DNA from 3 places in the Frankia sp. Hr75.2 genome. Region 2 is predicted to be linked to each of the others. Evidence: riboswitches for the same ligand, from Rfam matches in the RefSeq annotation. Region 2 holds a riboswitch; each other region holds the start of a gene.
What was found. Region 2 has a riboswitch for cyclic di-AMP ahead of AC559T_RS27395 (C40 family peptidase). Riboswitches for the same ligand answer to the same signal wherever they lie in the genome.
Positions count from the first base shown of each region.

Region 1: linked by a shared signal. The riboswitch ahead of AC559T_RS23795 (transglycosylase family protein) and the one ahead of AC559T_RS27395 (C40 family peptidase) in region 2 are both predicted to bind cyclic di-AMP.
Region 3: linked by a shared signal. The riboswitch ahead of AC559T_RS30665 (transglycosylase family protein) and the one ahead of AC559T_RS27395 (C40 family peptidase) in region 2 are both predicted to bind cyclic di-AMP.

Region 1 is NZ_CASGGV010000299.1:46,294-51,880, reverse strand. Features, by position in the region: gene fbaA (class II fructose-bisphosphate aldolase) at 1-207, shown strand, start outside; cyclic di-AMP (ydaO/yuaA leader) riboswitch at 1,748-1,968, shown strand; gene AC559T_RS23795 (transglycosylase family protein) at 1,974-2,657, shown strand; gene AC559T_RS23790 (transglycosylase family protein) at 4,055-4,798, shown strand; gene AC559T_RS23785 (hypothetical protein) at 5,001-5,327, opposite strand.
Region 2 is NZ_CASGGV010000312.1:20,098-25,684, forward strand. Features, by position in the region: gene AC559T_RS27380 (heavy metal translocating P-type ATPase) at 1-153, shown strand, start outside; gene AC559T_RS27385 (hypothetical protein) at 847-1,194, shown strand; gene AC559T_RS27390 (DUF305 domain-containing protein) at 1,286-1,885, shown strand; cyclic di-AMP (ydaO/yuaA leader) riboswitch at 2,638-2,830, shown strand; gene AC559T_RS27395 (C40 family peptidase) at 2,962-3,933, shown strand; gene AC559T_RS27400 (M56 family metallopeptidase) at 4,085-5,014, opposite strand; gene AC559T_RS27405 (BlaI/MecI/CopY family transcriptional regulator) at 5,011-5,403, opposite strand.
Region 3 is NZ_CASGGV010000327.1:14,415-20,001, forward strand. Features, by position in the region: gene ppc (phosphoenolpyruvate carboxylase) at 1-701, shown strand, start outside; gene AC559T_RS30660 (MFS transporter) at 740-2,311, opposite strand; gene AC559T_RS30665 (transglycosylase family protein) at 2,621-2,998, opposite strand; cyclic di-AMP (ydaO/yuaA leader) riboswitch at 3,010-3,187, opposite strand; gene AC559T_RS30670 (SDR family NAD(P)-dependent oxidoreductase) at 3,559-4,449, opposite strand; gene AC559T_RS30675 (sensor histidine kinase) at 4,569-5,587, opposite strand, start outside.

The DNA.
Region 1 (5,587 bases), on a different contig from region 2:
ACCGACACCCAGTACGCGTTCACCCGGCCGATCGTCGACCACATGCTCCGCAACTACGACGGTGTCCTCAAGGTGGACGGTGAGGTCGGGGTCAAGAAGGCCTACGACCCGCGCACCTACGGCAAGGCCGCCGAAACCGCCATGGCCGCCCGGGTCGCCCAGGCCTGTGACGACCTGCGGTCCGCCGGCCGGTCGATCGGGGTCTGACCAGCCTCGTCCGGTTCACGGCCCGACGGTCACCTGATCCGTTCCTCTCCCTCCCGGGGACGTCTGTCCCCGGGAGTACATCTATGCCCCGCGGAGTCCATGTGTCCCGGGCTGTGACCCTCGGCCGCACATGGCACTGTTCTCCCCATGGCTCCGCTCTCCCTGTGTCTCGACGCCGTGTCTCCTCATTGCTCTTCGGTCGGCCGAGCGTCCGCGGCCGCGGAGGGCGGCACCGGAACCCCCTGAGCGCCGCGCGCCCGGGGGACCACATTCCCCGGGAACAATGAGGTACCTGTCGGGACACGCACCGTTTACCCGGGACGGGGCCCCTCGCCCGGTGCCGCCCGACACCCGGTGCCGCCCGATGCCGCCCGGGACGCTCAGTGCCATCCGGACACCCAATGACACCCGGGACGCATAGTGCCCAAATAGGCACACAAAGCTATCGTGGACGCGCGGTGCCCAGCGGAGCACACGGCGCCAACTCGGAACAGAGTGTGCACCCGCTCCCATCCATGCGGAAGCGCACCCTCGATGTGGACGCGAGGCGTCACCCGCCCGGCGAGGCCTCATGAAGATCGTGCGGGCGGTCGGCGCGACATCGGCGCCCATACCAACCCAGGACACTCCGAAGCCCACAGCCCACCACAGGCCCCTCATGGGTTGCGGATCGGGTAAAGCCTGCCGAGACCACGCGCACGACCCATCGGAGTCCACACCGGACGCAGCGTTCGCGTGGGCTCCTATGTGTCTCAGCGGCCCCGATGCGTCCTACCCGACACATGCCGACACATGCGGCCGCGCGCCGAACGCTGCTGCCGCGGTGACCCGAGCGCACCCGTTCGTGCGCCCCGGTGATACCTCTTCCGGCCCGCCCCGAGACGCACACCCGTGGCCGAACCGCGAGCCGCCCCGCCCGCGGGCCCGCGGGACAGCTCGGATTCCCGCCCGAACGGGGCTACTTCGGGGCACGCAGAGAGGCACCAGACAGCCCACGCGATCGCCCGATCACGGGCGAGAGACACACACGGACCCACCTCAGCCAAGATCGACCCGAGGGACGAACGGGACGTACCGACCCGACCCCGAGGGACGCCACCACCCCGCAAGAAGTCACAGAAACACCCCAACAAGTTAACTCATAGTTACAGTTGCGTTTCTCACACATCACGGCATGCGGGCCGGCATCAGCACGACGATATGAATTTTCTAGCTGCTTGATGACGGCCTGGCCGGCCGCGGGTAGCCTTCTCGCATATTCGGCTTGATTGCCGACAGCACGCCCAATGGTAACGATCTTTCACCAGTGTGATCTGTCGGTACGAACCACCCTCCACGACGCGGTCGCCAAGTTAATGAGCGCGCATGCGCGCGCGATACCAGCACCGTGATCAAACCTCAAGCAGCCACCGGACGGTGTGCTCTTTTTCACCCGAGGCATTCAGTGCTTGTCATTCGACCTGACGGCGTGGTTATGGTCTTCGCCGTGCCCGGAGACAGGCCGGGCACCCGACGGGTGGCACGCCGAATCCCTGCCCCCATCCGTTGGAAACAGAAACCCGATGGCAGGAGCGGGGGAACCAATACCCGGTCGCCGATTCTGGGGACCTTGGGGTGAAGCCGCTAACGCCGACGGCACGAGGAGGAAGCTTGTCCTCCGTTGCCGAAGGCACAGGATTTCCGGAGTTCCTGACTTGGCGGCCGGGCTTTTTCCCTGCCCGAACCCGACAGCTCACCTCGCAGGCGTGGGGAAGGAAAACTCACGCATGTCCGACGCACGTACCAGTGGCCGACAACGCCGCAGCAGTACCCGCAGCCGGGCCCGCACTCTCGTCTCCGTCCCCGTCATCGCCGCGGCGGTCGGCGGAACACTCGCCCTGAGCCAGCCGGCCAACGCCGCCACGACCTGGGAAGGTCTACGGCAATGCGAGTCCGGCGGTAACTACACGACGAACACCGGTAACGGCTACTATGGCGCTTACCAGTTCTCGCCAGGCACCTGGCGCAGCCTCGGCTACTCGGGGCTGCCACACACGGCTCCGCCCGCCGTGCAGGACGCAGCGGCACTGCAACTCGCACTCCGTTCCGGGTTCGGCCAGTGGCCGGTCTGCGGGAGCGGAATGGGCTCCGAGCAGCTCCTGCCCGGCGCGTCGTCATCAGGCGCCGGGGTCCAGGCGTCCAGAGCGGCCGAGCGCACCTCGCTGGTCGCCCAGCCCGCAGCCGCGGGCGTCCCGAACCTGACGCGGACATACACCGCGTCGATGGTCAACCAGGTCAGCGACGAAGTCCGCTCCTGGCAGGCCAAGATGACCTCCCTCGGCTACCCCCTCACGGTCGACGGCAGCTACGGACCACGGTCCGCGGCCGCGGCGCGTGACTTCCAGGCCGCACGCGGCCTCGTGGTGGACGGCGTCCTGGGTCCGCAGACCTGGGCGGCCACCTTCGGCTGACGTCTGCCGACCGGCGCACTCGGTCACCAGCCGGGCCGTCTGACGGCCACCGCCGCACGCGGCGCCCGCTCCCCCGCTGGCCTGAACCGACCCACCGCACCCTCCTGACGGCCGCCCCCACGCCGCCGTCCGGTCGCGGTGGCCCCCACGCACCGGTCGAGCCCCCTTCGCAAGGCGTCCTTCCCCCGGACGAGGCATCCCACCCGCGCCCGTTGCGGTGAGCCATCCCTCCATGGACTCAGGCCCTCGAACCGGGCGCCGGCGAATCATCCGTGTTCCAACTCCGCCCAGCCGGTGTGTCTCCGGACATCCCGCCCGCGGCCGACCACGTGCTGTCGCAACCGCGATTCCCCCACCAGCACGAGATCGGCACTCTGCGTCGCCCCGGTTCGTCCGCGGCGAAGACCCGCCGGCGCCAGGACCGTATGACCCGCCCGCACGGGGCAGACCCCGCCGTGCGGGCGGGGGCCGGTGCGCGGATCGCCCCAACGATCCGCGCGGCACGGGAGGCGGTACGGACTCAGGCGGCAAGCCGGCGTCGAAGTCCCGATGCCGGGGGCCGTGTTCTCATCCGTGATCCACCCGATGATCGGACGAACCCTCCGACAGCCAAGTCGCCGCGGCGCGTGATCCGCCGCCGACTCTGCTAGGTCGAGCCCGCCGCATGATCTCCTCCGGCCCAGGCCGCAGGAGGAGCCGTCCACGCCGGTGATCCCGGCAGGCGGGCGTGTCCCACACAGGCCGGGACACGCCCGCCGCGGACGGCCAGCCCGATCCCGTCGCCCGTGCAGGTCCTCCCTCCGCCGCGCCCCGTGCCCCCGGGCCCACAACCCCATCAACCTACATATAGTCATGTTAGATATACAAAACGTAATTATCTAGGAAAAAACTACAAACGAACGACAAACATACTTTCGAGGAGCCGTCCAGACGCGACGGCACGCGGCCCGACCCACCCCGGCGGACGGCCGTCCGCGGCCTGGCGGTAACGTCATCCGGATCAGTGCGTCTCGTCACAATCGGCTACGTCACTCGTCAATCAGCCCATTCGGGTAGCTCCGATGTGGTCCTTTCGCATCCCCCACTAGCCGCCCGAATTTGCGCCGTCTAGCTAGATCTCGCTACAGTTCCGCCCACTCGCCTCCCCGGGCGAGGTCATGCGGACGGACGCCGAGTCCTGCCCCCGTCCCCATGGCCGGAACGAGCACGGACAACATCGGGCAGGAGCGGGGGACCCACCATCCGGACGCCCCCCGGCGTCCTAGGGGTTAAGCCGGCGAAACGTGCGGCCGGGAGCACACCGATCCGCGAGGACGGGCTCCGGGCCAGCGGCGCCGACCGGGCAACTTCCAGCCCGAACCCGACAGCTCACCCCGTAGGCGACGGGAAGGACTCTGATGCGATCGCATGATCGTGTTCCCGCCCGTTCCAATGGCCGTGGCGGAAGGCACCGAGCGACCCAGGGACCGTCCACCGCGACTCGGGTCCTGCGCACCACCGGCGCCGTGACGGCGCTGGTCGGCACCGGGCTCGCGGTGACCGCCGCTCCCGCGGGAGCGGCGACTGCCGACGACTTCGCGAAGCTCCGCAAGTGCGAGTCGGGCGGCAACTACGCCATCAACACCGGCAACGGCTTCTACGGTGCCTACCAGTTCGACCAGCGCACCTGGACGGGCCTGGGCTACCCCGGCCGACCCGACCAGGCTCCTCCCGCGATGCAGGACGAGGCCGCGTACAAGCTGTACAACAGCCGCGGCTGGTCACCATGGCCCGGCTGCACCAGCAAGCTCGGCCTCACGAGGAACGGCCCGGCGCCGGCGTCGTCCGGTGCCGGCGGCGACGTGATCGCCCAGGCCCTGACGCCGGCCGAGCCGCCCATGACGCTCGAGCGCGCTCGGGCTGAGGTCGGCGGCCAGTTCGGCGGCGAGGCGCTGAACGTCGGTATGGGCGACGACGTGCGCGCGGACGCCTTCATATGGCAGGCAGAGATGCGCGACCGCCGGTTCGTCCTGACCGTCGACGGCAAGTTCGGCCCGGAATCGCAGGGCATCGCCGCGCTCTACTCGTACCTCACCCGAGTGAGTGACGGTCAGCCCGGCGTGGTCGGCCAGAACCTGTGGAACGTCACCGTCAGCGGCTGACACCACCAGCGCCGCCTGACGCACAGCGCCGCCAGGCACCCCGGCACCGCCGGCTTCACCTGACACCACCGTCGACGGCCGACGTCGGCGGCGCCAGCGGACGTTGCCGACAGCTGACAGCGTCGACAGCTGTCGCACGCCCTGAGACGGCCGGCAGCGCCCTCACACCGTCGGCAGCACCCCCAGGTGGCTGACAGCGCCGTCAGCCGGCTGGCGGCACGACCGACGGCCGGGGCACCCGCATCCGCTCCCAGCGGCTGATAGCGCCGTCAGCGGCTGGCGGCTGCCACGGCCCGGCGCTGACGGCCTGCGGTGCCACGTCGGGACGTCGCGCGGCGTCCATGTCAAGGCGCCTCGGGGCCTGGATGTCGCCGGGCCGGGCGTCGTGCGCGCCCGCCCACCCGCAGCGAGACCAGGCCGGGCGTGGGGCCAGGCCGGGCGGGACCGCGGTGCCCGGCGGAGCACAGCCCCTGACATCGCCGTCGCCACCCGCCAGGACCGCGGACGGCGCCGGACCTGCGGCGGCCACGCGTACCTCCGGATGACGGGCGCCGGGTCCTCATGACCGTCTGGCAGGTCGGGCTATGCCTCGTTGGCACGAGGTTCCACGAGGGCGCTGGTCCCGGGCTGGTCCCGATCTCGCCTCCGCGCCCGTGCCGTGGTCCGCCCGGCCCTCGATTGCCGTCAAGCAGAAATCTAAAAACCAACAGACAGACTACGGAAGAAATCGACCGACACAGGAGAAGCAGGGCCGGCGGCGGCACGACGCCGACGGGGCGCAGACGGGGC
Region 2 (5,587 bases):
GCCGGCGTCTTCGAACCCCTCGTCGGGCTCACGCTACGACCCGAGATCGCCGCGCTGACCATGTCCGGGTCCAGCTTCCTGGTCGCGGTGAACGCCCTGCTGCTCAAACGGCAGAAGCTGCCGCGAACGTTGACAGAACCGGCCTCGGCTTAGGACCGCGGCGAGGTGGCCGCCGGTGCCGACACTGCACACCAGGATGTCGACCTGCTCGAACCGGTTGGCGAACTCGTGGCCCAGCCCGGCGTAGGCGGCAACGTTGTCCGGGGTGCGGTACTGGTCCGGGCAGTAAGACGTCAGGGCCGGGCCCGGTCCAGCCGCCCTCCGGGTTCCTCTGTGCCCCCGGGGTTGGCGCCTTCCGGCTTGGCCCAGAAGCCCCTGCCGGAGTCGACGAACGGGTCGCTGACCCACATCACCGGGGGACCCACCAGCCCGTCCGGCCGCGGCGCACCCGCCGGCCTGGTACCTGGCGCGGGACGGTTGCAGACGCGCGAACCGCTTCGGGCGATCGGAGGTCGGTGCGGGCACGGACTCTGCTCCCCTCTACAAGCTTGGCGGCGAACTCCCGAATCGAACTACCACTACGGAGCATAGTAGTTTTCCTTCGGAGCGCCGCCGTGTGCATGGCCTTGTCGTGGCCCTCGGCCAGCGAGCCTCGGGGAGTCATGGCTAGGTAAAAGGGCTGATGGCCCCTTCTTGGGTGGCACCTCGCGCCCCCGCGGGCGAACGGTCATGGCGGCAACAACTATCTTGTGTAGTAGGCTCTGGGCGGCGGACGCGGAAGAGGGTGACGTGACGCGCTGCGAGACACCGGCACGACACGGCGCGCTCTGGGCTCGACTCACGCTCGTGTCAGCCGTCCTGCTCGGGCTGCTGGCGATGCACGCCGGCCTGGCCGCGCAGGTGCACGCGCTCGTTTCGCCGCCCTGTGTCCAGGGAACCGACCGTGACGTTCACCCGCACTGGTCCCACTCGCACGAGCCTGGGGCCGAACCCCACGGCCACCAGGGCGTGCTCTGTTCGGCGGTGTTCCGGGACGACCCCGAACCGGTTCACGGCGGCGAACAACACGGCCTGGCGGCCATGTCCACCCCCTTCGGTGCCTCTGCCTTCACCGGGACGCGTGGCGACCCACCGCAGACGCCGCCGCCTCGGTACGTGACCGACCTGTCTGTCCACTGCGTGTGGCGGCTGTGAGCGGACCTGCGTCGGACGTCACGCACGCCTGTCGGCGCGCTCGACGACTCCGGCCTCAGATCCGTTGGCAATCCGACACCGAGGACGACTCGTGCGAAGAAGACGCCACCTTGGACTCGCCGCCGTAGCACTGGCCCTGACAGCCACGCTCGCGGCGTGCGGGGGCGACGACACCCCGACGGGCCCGTCGTCCGCCACAGCAGGGAGCAGCAGTGAGGCCAGCGACAGCGCCCACAACAACGCGGACGTGATGTTCGCCCAGATGATGATCCCGCACCACCAGCAGGCCGTGAAGATGGCGGAGCTGGCACCCGACCGGGCCGCCGATCCGGCGGTGCTCGCGCTGGCCCAGCAGATCGGGACCGCGCAAGCACCGGAGATCGAGACGATGACCGGCTGGCTTGCGGCGTGGGGCGAACCCACCGCCATGCCCGGCGCCGGCGGTCATGGCACCGACGACATGGGAATGATGTCGGAGGGCGACCTGACCGCTCTCCAGACGGCGTCTGGTCCGAACTTCGACCGCATGTTCCTGGAGATGATGATCCGGCACCACGGGGGTGCGATTGCGATGGCACGCACCGAACAGCGGGACGGACAGTTCCCCGACGCCGTGGCCCTGGCCAGGACGATCGAGTCCACGCAGACCACAGAGGTCGAGACCATGAAGGGCCTGCTCGGTACCGGATAGCCGAGCAGGGCCCTGGGGCACCGGCCGCGCGCCGGTGTCCCAGGGCACCTCGGGTCCCAGACGCGACACTCGGCACGACGAACGCGAACGTCGGTCGCGGCGAATGACCTGACGACGAGACAGCTGACGACCGGAACAGCGGAACGGCTGGGAGACCTCGAAGTCGAGGCCATGGACCAGGTGTGGGCCGCGAGCGGCCCTCGTGGCATGGCACCAGGCCGGTGCCGGAGACCGTCCTGCCGGAGATGGTGGCCTTAACGGCCCGTTTCGGACCTGCGAGCAAGGCGACGGGGCAAGACGATCCACCCGGACTACCCGACCGTTCATCGGACACCGCGGGCCGCAGCGGCTTTGGCGGCCCCGACAGACGTCCCGTCAATCCTTCCGACAGCCACCAGTCTCGATGATCAATGTCTTTCGGTGGTGGAGAGGTCAGCACCGAGAGATCCCCTCACCCCGGGCAACTATGTCTCGTAGTAGGTGCCGAGCCTCGCGAAGGGTGGGTGGTGTCCGGACGCAGTGCGCCGAATTGCTGTCCTGATCCTCGCTGCGCGGGCCCGGGGAGGCTTGCTTGGGTGGCGGTCTGACCGCGATCTGGTGATCGAAGGCACTCCAAAGGCGCGTCTACTCCGCTCGGCGAACCTAGATCTTGCTGGAGCGGCGTGGATGTCCGTCGAAGATCTTCTGAGATCTTCCGATTGCTACCTACTATGCTCTGTAGTTGGTAGTGTGTGCATCTGCTGCAGCATCGGACCGTACGCCGAATCCTGCCCCTGGTCCGGTGACCCCTCCGACTTGCATCTGGGGCAGGAGCGGGGGAACCACGTTCCTCCGGGCGTCGCCTCCTTCGATGCCCTTGGGGTGAAGCCGAATACGCACGGGGCGTTCGGCCGGGCTCCCAGCCCGAACCCGACAGCTCATCTCGCAGGCGTAGGGGAAGGATCACCATGGTGTCTGCGCAGAGTACGCAGCTTGATGCAGAAAGACGCCGACAGGAGGGACGCGGTCGCCACCGGGCTCCGTCCGTCCCCACAGCGTCGAGCCGGGCCAGAGCGCGGGCCCGCGCTGTCGCAGCGGTGACCACTGGCACTGTCGTGGTCTCCGGTATGGCTCTCGCTGGATGTGCGCCGGAGCCCAGCTCGGACGGCGCGTTGGACGACAGCACGAACACCACGTCACTGACGCTCGCGACCCAGATCGGGTCCCGGGTGGCAGTCGACGGCCCCGTCCAGGGTGCCGCGGGAGAGGGCGCGTCGCGCACCGTCCTTGATGCCACGACGGACATCTCTGCACCGACTCTGTCGTCCAAGATCGACGTGGGTCTGCGCGTGACGAACCCCGACGTGACTGTCAACGCGGACGAGCCTGTCAATGTCGGCTTCTCGCTGTTCAACGAGGAGACCCACGCCCCGCTGGCGGACCAGCTCATCAAGGTACAGGTCAAGCTACCCACCGGCTGGGCGACCTTCCTGCACCTGACCACCGACGAGCGTGGCTTCGCCTCCTACACGGCCCGCGTCCTCATCACCACGAACGTCACGGTGATCTTCGATGGAACGGACGCCCTCCAGTCCGCCCGCTCGGAGAACGAGGCGACGCTGCGCGTACGCCCGGCCCCGCCGCCGGTATCTGTGCAGGGCACCAGCAATGCCGTGAACGTCGAGACTCCGGCGGTCGACGTCAGCATCCCGGCCAACACGCTCGGGGAGAAAGCCGTATACCTGGCGTCGCGGCAAGCCGGTAAGCCCTACGTCTACGGGGCGACCGGGCCGTACAGCTTCGACTGCTCCGGCCTGGTGCAGTACATCTACAAGCAGCTCGGCAAGACACTTCCCCGGACCACCGACCAGCAGTACGCGGCGACAACCAGGATCGCTCAGGGCTCCGAACAGCCAGGCGATCTCATCTTCTTCGGCCAGCCCGGCGCGATCTACCACATGGGGATCTACGCCGGTGGCGGGAAGATGTGGGTCGCGCCGAAGACCGGTGACGTGGTGAAGCTCCAGACCATCTGGGCGGACTCCTACTCGGTCGGTCGGGTGACCTGAGCCGGTTCCACTGGCCATCGTGGCCCGGGCGGCTTTCGGCGGCGAGGTGCCGGTGGTCGTTGCAACCGATCCCCTAGTAGGCCAGCCGGTCTGGTCTGACTCCCACGCCGCTGTGAAGGCCATGGTGCTGCAGGCGGTCGCAGCGAGACGATCAGACGCAGTGATATCCGAGCTCATTGAGGGCGGGAACCGTGGTCATAACGAGTGGCAGGAGGAGCAGCACGGCGACGATGAGGCTGCGAGCCACGACGGCGGGACGGGACAGGGGCGGCTCCGCGGTCAAGAGACGCAGTACCCGTTGCCGTACGCCGGTGTTCGCCATGCCCAGCACGGATGCTGGGGGAGCCGCGAGCCGTAGCACTGCTTCGGCGACGACGTGGGGAGCGCTGCGCCGGGCCGCGCTGTCGTCAGCGGTGAGTTCGACGAGTCGGCGTAGCTCCTCCTGTCCTGTCCCGAAGAGCGGCACGGCTGGGAAGGCTCCGGCCAGCACGGCTGCCGTCGTGAGGATGAGGTGGTGTCTGCCTGCGAGATGGGCGCGTTCATGCGCGATGACGGCGTCGAGTTCGGTGGGATGCAACGCTTGCAGCGCGCCTTCGGTGACGACGACGCCCCCGCTCCGGCCCGGTAGGCAGAACGCACTGCGATCAGCATGATCCAGTATGTAGATCCGAAGTGTGGGATGAAAGCGCCCGAGCAATCGGACGTCATGCCGATGACGGACGCGCGATCGACGGCCGGTGATGGTGACGGCGACGGCGACATGAAGGAGGCGGAGCGCCGCAGCGGTGCTCAGGACGACGCCGGCAACTCGTGGAGTCGTCCAGTGGATGGAGATCGTCAGGTTGTGGTTGGTCCAACCGCACCACTGGACAAGCAGAACCAGCGTGTCCCCGATCGCGTGCAGCGGTATGAACAGGAGCGTTGCGGCCAGTACCGCCACGGAGACCACGGAGATCATCGCGGCCAGCCACATGGCGACGGCGAGCCGCGGCGCACGGGACGTCCAGGAAGCAGCGCGGAGGGCGTAGGGCAGACCGTAGGCGACGAGGGCCGCGTACACCGCGAGAACACCAAAGATCATGATGCAGTGGGTTCCTCATCGTCGCGACCACGGCTGGAGGAGTGCCACTGCACCGCTTCGCGCAACGTCTCGTACTCCGCAGCATCCATGGCGTGCACGAAGTGGAGCAGCGTCAGGCCTCGGTCGTCCGCCCCGGAAAGCACGGATCTCATCAGCTGGGCGGTGTAGGCGCTGCGGCCCAATGCGGGCTGGTAGCGGTAGGAACGTCCGGCTCGTTCCCGGGTCAGCCACCCTTTGTGGAACAGCCGGTCCATGACGGTCATCACGGTCGTGTAGGCCAACGGGCGTGTTGGCGCGAGTAGTGCCCGGACATCACGGACAGCCACCGGCCCGCGTGCGGACCACACCCGGTCCATGATTTCGGCTTCCAGGTCGCCGAGTTGTTCCACAACTCCCCCTCGTACGGCACCCGACAAGCACCGCGTCCATCTCATCCCGCGCCTACGCGAGCGGTCCTGCTTGCCCCGGTCACCGCCTTCGGCTGCATCTGGACATCGCTGCGGCCGGTGACGTACGTCCATCCCCGCAGTCTTGCCCGTCGCCGGACGGACTGGCGTGGCTCGACCCCTTGTC
Region 3 (5,587 bases), on a different contig from region 2:
AGGCGCTCGCCGGCTGGAACGGGACCATGACGGCGGTCACGGACGCGGCGAAGGACGCCTACCGCTCCCTCGTCGCCGACCCGGCCCTGGTTCCGTTCTTCCTGGCGGCGACGCCGGTGGAGGAGCTCGGCAACCTCAACATCGGCTCCCGCCCCTCGCGGCGGCCCGGCGGCTCCGGAGGGCTGGCGGACCTGCGGGCCATCCCCTGGGTGTTCGGCTGGACGCAGACCCGGATCATCCTGCCCGGCTGGTTCGGGGTCGGCTCCGGGCTGGCGGCGGCGCGCGAGGCCGGCGCGGGCGGGGAGCTGGCCGAGATGTACCGCTCGTGGCATTTCTTCCGGACGTTCCTCGGCAACGTCCAGATGACCCTGGCGAAGTCGGACCTCGCGATCGCCCAGCGCTACGTCTCGGCGCTGGTCGACCCGGCCACGGCCGCGCTGTTCGACGTCATCCGGGACGAGCACGCGCGGACGGTGCGGGAGGTGCTGGCCGTCACCGGGCAGGCCGGCCTGCTCGAGACCGCGCCGGTGCTGCGCCACACGCTGCTGGTCCGGGACGCCTACCTGGCCCCGCTGCACGCGTTGCAGGTCTCCCTGCTGGCCCGCACCAGGGCGGCCGGTGACACCGCCGACCCTCAGCTTCGCCGCGGCCTGCTGCTGACCATCAACGGAATAGCCGCCGGCCTCCGCAACACGGGCTGATCGTCAGAGCGCGGGCGCAGGGCCGGGCGGGTGGTGGGTCAGGGGCTGGGCTCCGGTTCGGCGGTCACCGGGTGGGCGGCCTGCTGGTTTCCAGCCTGTGGGGTCGCGGCCGGTGGGGTGGCAACCTGCTGGGTCCCTTCCTGCGGGGTGGCGGCCTGCCCGGGAGCGGGGGTGGTCAGGAGGCGGGACCGGGTCTGGTCCGCGGTGCGCCGGGCCCAGGTGCCCGTCGTCGCGAACCCCAGGGCGAGGACGGCGGCGCAGGCCGCGACCACCGCCCACCAGGCGGCCGTGCTGGTGGGGTCGATCCCGACTCCCGGGCCGTCGCCGACGGCCCCGACGGCCCCGACCGTCGCGGTCGCTGCCGCGACGGAGCCGATCACGGCCACGCCCAGCGACTGGCCGACCTGGCGGCTCGTCGAGGCGACCGCCGCCGCGACCCCGGCCTGCGCGAGCGGCATCCCGGAGACCGCAGTGTTGGTGATCGGCGCGTTCACCAGGCCGAAGCCCGTCCCGAAGAGGACGTAGGCGACCATCAGGGTGGTGACGGAGGTCTGTGGGGACAGGCCCGTCATCGCCGCGCTGCCGGCGGTCAGGGTGACACCCGCGGCGAGCAGCGACGGACGCGGGCCGAAGCGGCCCACCGCCCGGCCGGACAGGGGCGCGACCACCAGGGTGGCCAGCGCCATCGGCAGGGTCAGCAGGCCGGCGTGCAGCGCCGAGTAGCCACGGACGTCCTGCAGATAGATCGTGTTGAGAAAGAGGAAGCCGGCGAGGGCGCCGAACGCGCACACCGCGATCGCCGTCGCGCCGGAGAAGGGCGCGCTGCGGAAGAAGCGGACGTCCAGCAACGGCTCGGTGCGCCGCGACTCGTAGCCGACCAGCAGCGCCGCCGCGGCGACCGCCACCGCGAACAGGACGAGCGTTTCGGTGGACGTCCAGCCGGCCGCGGGCGCCTCGATGATCGAGTAGGTGAGGGTCGAGAGAACGGCGATCACAAGGAGCTGTCCGACGGGGTCCAGGCGGCGTGGGCTCGGCGCGCGGGACTCGGGGACGAAGCGGTGCGTGAGCACCAGCGCGGCGAGCCCGATCGGGATGTTGATCCAGAAGATCGCCCGCCAGCTCACCGTCTCGACGAGGATGCCGCCGAGCACCGGGCCGAGTGCCATGCTGATCCCGATCACCGCGCCCCAGAGACCGATGGCGCGGGCCCGTTCCCGCGGGTCGGTGAACGTGTTGGTGATGATGGACATCGCAACCGGGTTCAGCATCGAGCCGCCGACGGCCTGCACCATTCGGAAGGCCACCAGCCAGCCGAGCCCGGGCGCGAGGCTGCACAGCAGCGAGCCTGCGGTGAACAGGGCCAGTCCGGTCTGGAAGATCCGGCGGCGGCCGAGCCGGTCGCCGGTGGAACCACCGAGCATGAGCAGGCTGGCCAGGACGAGGGTGTAGCTGTCGATCGTCCATTGCAGGCCCGCGGGCGACGCACCCAGATCCCGGCGCAGTGCGGGCAGGGCCACGTTCACGATGGTGCCGTCCAGCCCCACGATCAGCAGACTCATGCAGCAGATCGCGAGAACGGCGAACCTGCGGCGGCTGGTCGGCTCGGCCATCGACAACCCACCTCTCCGGCCGCCGCCAACTCGGCCGCAGGTGCGCGGGCGGACGACTGTTCAGCGTACGGCAGGTCTCTTTTCCTCGCGCTCGCGCTCGTGCTTCCTCGCGCTCGTGCGACGCGGCCGGTGGTACCGAAACGCCGGTGGCCCGGGTGTCGACACTGACACCCGGGCCACCGATCGCGTTCCACGGACCATCTGTCACGCTCAGCCAGGGCTCAGCCAGGCTGGTCCGTCACCTGTCTGCTCCATTCGACGGCCGCGTCAGATTCATTCGACGGGCCGCGTCAGAGCCTGGGGGCTGGGTCAGAGCTTGGGGCCCCAGCAGCTCTTCGAGGCGTACCACGGGCTGGTTCCCTGCTGCGCGTACAGGATGTGCGCGCGCTTCCACTGCTCGGCGGCGCTTGCGTTCTGCGGGAGACCCTGACCACCGACGCCGCGCCAGGTGCTCGGCAGGAACTGGAACAGGCCGCCCGCGCCGATCTCGTTGACCACGCGGGGGTTACCGCCGGACTCGCAGGGCACAACCGCGCTCAGGAAGCGGTGTGCGTCCGGCCGACCCGCGGCGCTGGCGGGCTGTGACATCGCGATTCCGCCGCCGATCGTGGCGGCGAGGAGCGGTGCGACAAGCAGCGCACGGCCACGGCGGATGGAACGACTGGTCTTACGAGCACGCGAAGCCATAACGGACAAAGTGATGCCCCTCCCCACGCCTGCGAAGTTAGCTGTCGGGTTCGGGCTGGGATTTACCCGGTCGCGCTACGCGACTTCACCCCGAGGACGTCTGTGATCGACGCCCGAAGGTTGGTTCCCCCGCTCCCGCCCTGAGGTTTGTTGTTCACCGGGCGGGGCAGGATTCGGCGTGTCGCCCGGTGCGCGCTTTCCTGAACGAAAGCACGGCGCAGACGTTACACACAACGGACCAACAATTGCCAAGGCTCTGTGGCGAGCACCACATGGCCCATCGAAACCTTGAAGATTCTCCGTAGACGGCGTATCACGCGCGCAGGCGCGTTCCTCTTTAACGGACCCTCCCATCACCGTGACCGCCCCGCCACGATGGCCGAGAGCGGTGACACGGAGAGTGGGTGACGTGCTCACCTCGGCGCAGGAATTCGACCCGTGAACCGGGAAGAAGTTGCGCGAGCATCGAGTTGGAAATGGTCCCGGCGTTCGTCCGGGCACCACCCAGACCTGTTGACAGGCCCCTGATGGGGACGAGTCGTAATTTCGTCCGTTCCGGGTCAGATTTCCGGAGTCGGCAGCGCAACCTCCGGAGCCGGCAGAGGCACGACCCCGTGGTGCGCGGTCAGGCCCCCGTCGGCGACCAGCGTCGTTCCGGTGATGTAGGACGACTCGGCGGAGGCCAGGAACCAGACGGCCGAGGCCAGCTCGCCCGGCTGCCCCCAGCGCCCCATCGGAATGCGGCGGCTCACCGCCGCGGTGGACGCCGGGTCGGTGCGGTGGCGCGCGGTCAGCGCCGTCTCGGTCAGGCCGGGGGCGACGGCGTTGATCCGGATGTTCTGGGCGGCGTGGTCGAGCGCCGCGGCCCGCACCATGTTGATCACAGCTGCCTTGGACGCGTTGTACGCCCAGTTCCCCGGTTCGCTCTGCAACCCGCCGCTGGAGGCGGTCACGACGATTGAGCCGCCACCGCCCGCCCGGAGCGCGGGGACCACCGAACGGATCCCGATCGCGACGCCCCGCACGTTGACGGCGAGGATCCGGTCCAGCCGGTCGATCGCGCCCGGGGCCTCCCACGGCAGCGTCGTGCCGATCCCGGCGTTGAGCACCGCGACGTCCAGCCGCCCGAAGCTCGCGAGCGCCAGCTCCGCCATGGCGGCCCCGGTCTCCTCGACCGAGACGTCCCCGACCATCGGGACGATCCGCGGCTCCGGCCCGCCCGCCGGCCGGGAGTCCGCCCCCGTCACGGCACCGGCATCCGCCGCGGTCCGGGGATCCGCCGGGGCCACGGCGGGCCGCGGGGCGCGCGACTGTGCTCGGGTCAGCGCCGCCAGGCCGACCTCGTCGACGTCCACGGCGACCACGCCGAACCCCCGCGCGGCGAACAGCTCCGCGCACGCCCGCCCGATCCCGGATGCCGCTCCCGTGATGACGACCGCCGAGGTGACCACACATCCTCCACGAGCTCCGAGAGACCTCACCAGCACGGCAGGTCCCGCCCGCCGGACGGATCCCGGCCGACCGCGCCGAGATCAGCCTGGCGGGTCGCGGTGAACGGAGCCGATCCAGCTCATGACGAAGAGGGATCGGGGCGGGGCAGGACGAGCCGGAACGTGGCGCCGCCGCCCGGTGTCGGCCGGTGCTCGGCCCGTCCGCCGTGCGCGGCGGCGACGGCCTCGACAATGGACAGGCCCAGCCCCGTCCCGCCGGCGTCGCGGGAGCGGCCGGAGTCGGCGCGGTAGAACCGCTCGAAGACGTGGTCGACGGCGTCAGCGGGGACTCCGGGTCCATGGTCGATCACCGAGATGACGACCTCCCGGTCGTCATCCACCGCACCGGCCGCCGCACCGCCGTCGGAGTCGCCGTCCGCGTCGCCGTCGCCGTCGCCGTCCGCGTCCGTGTCGGCGTCGCGGACGGTGAGGGAGACCGTCGCCTCGGGCGGGGTGTGGACGAGCGCGTTGCGGACGAGGTTCCCGACGGCCTGGCGCAGGCGTCCCCCGTCCCCCGTCACCTCGAGGATCGGCGGGGCGTCGACCTCGATCGTCCGTCCCGGGCTGACGGCGCGGGCGTCGGCGGCGACGTCACGGAGCATGGCCGCCAGGTCGACGGGTTCACGCTCGAGGTCGGGCTGGTGGTCGAGGCGGGCGAGCAGCAGCAGGTCGTCGACCAGCTCGCTCATCCGGGCCGACTCCTCCTCGATGCGCCGCATGACCATCGCCAGGTCCTCGGGTCGGCTTGCCGCTCCCCTGCGGAACATCTCGGCGTAGCCGCGGATCGACGTCAGCGGGGTGCGCAGTTCGTGGCTGGCGTCCCCGACGAAGCGTCGCAGGCGCCGCTCGGAGGCCTCGCGGGCGCGGAAAGACGCCTCGATCTCGGTGAGCATCGTGTTGAAGGCCAGCCCGAGACGCCCCACCTCGGTACCGCGGTCCGTGTCGGTGACCCGTTGAGTCAGGTCGCCGTCCGCGATCATGCCCGCGGTGTGTTCGATACGGGTCAGCGGGCGCAGCCCGAGGCGGATGATGACGTAGGCCAGCGCGGCGAGCACCACCAGCATCGCCGCGCTCACGATGATCTCGATCCTGGTGACGT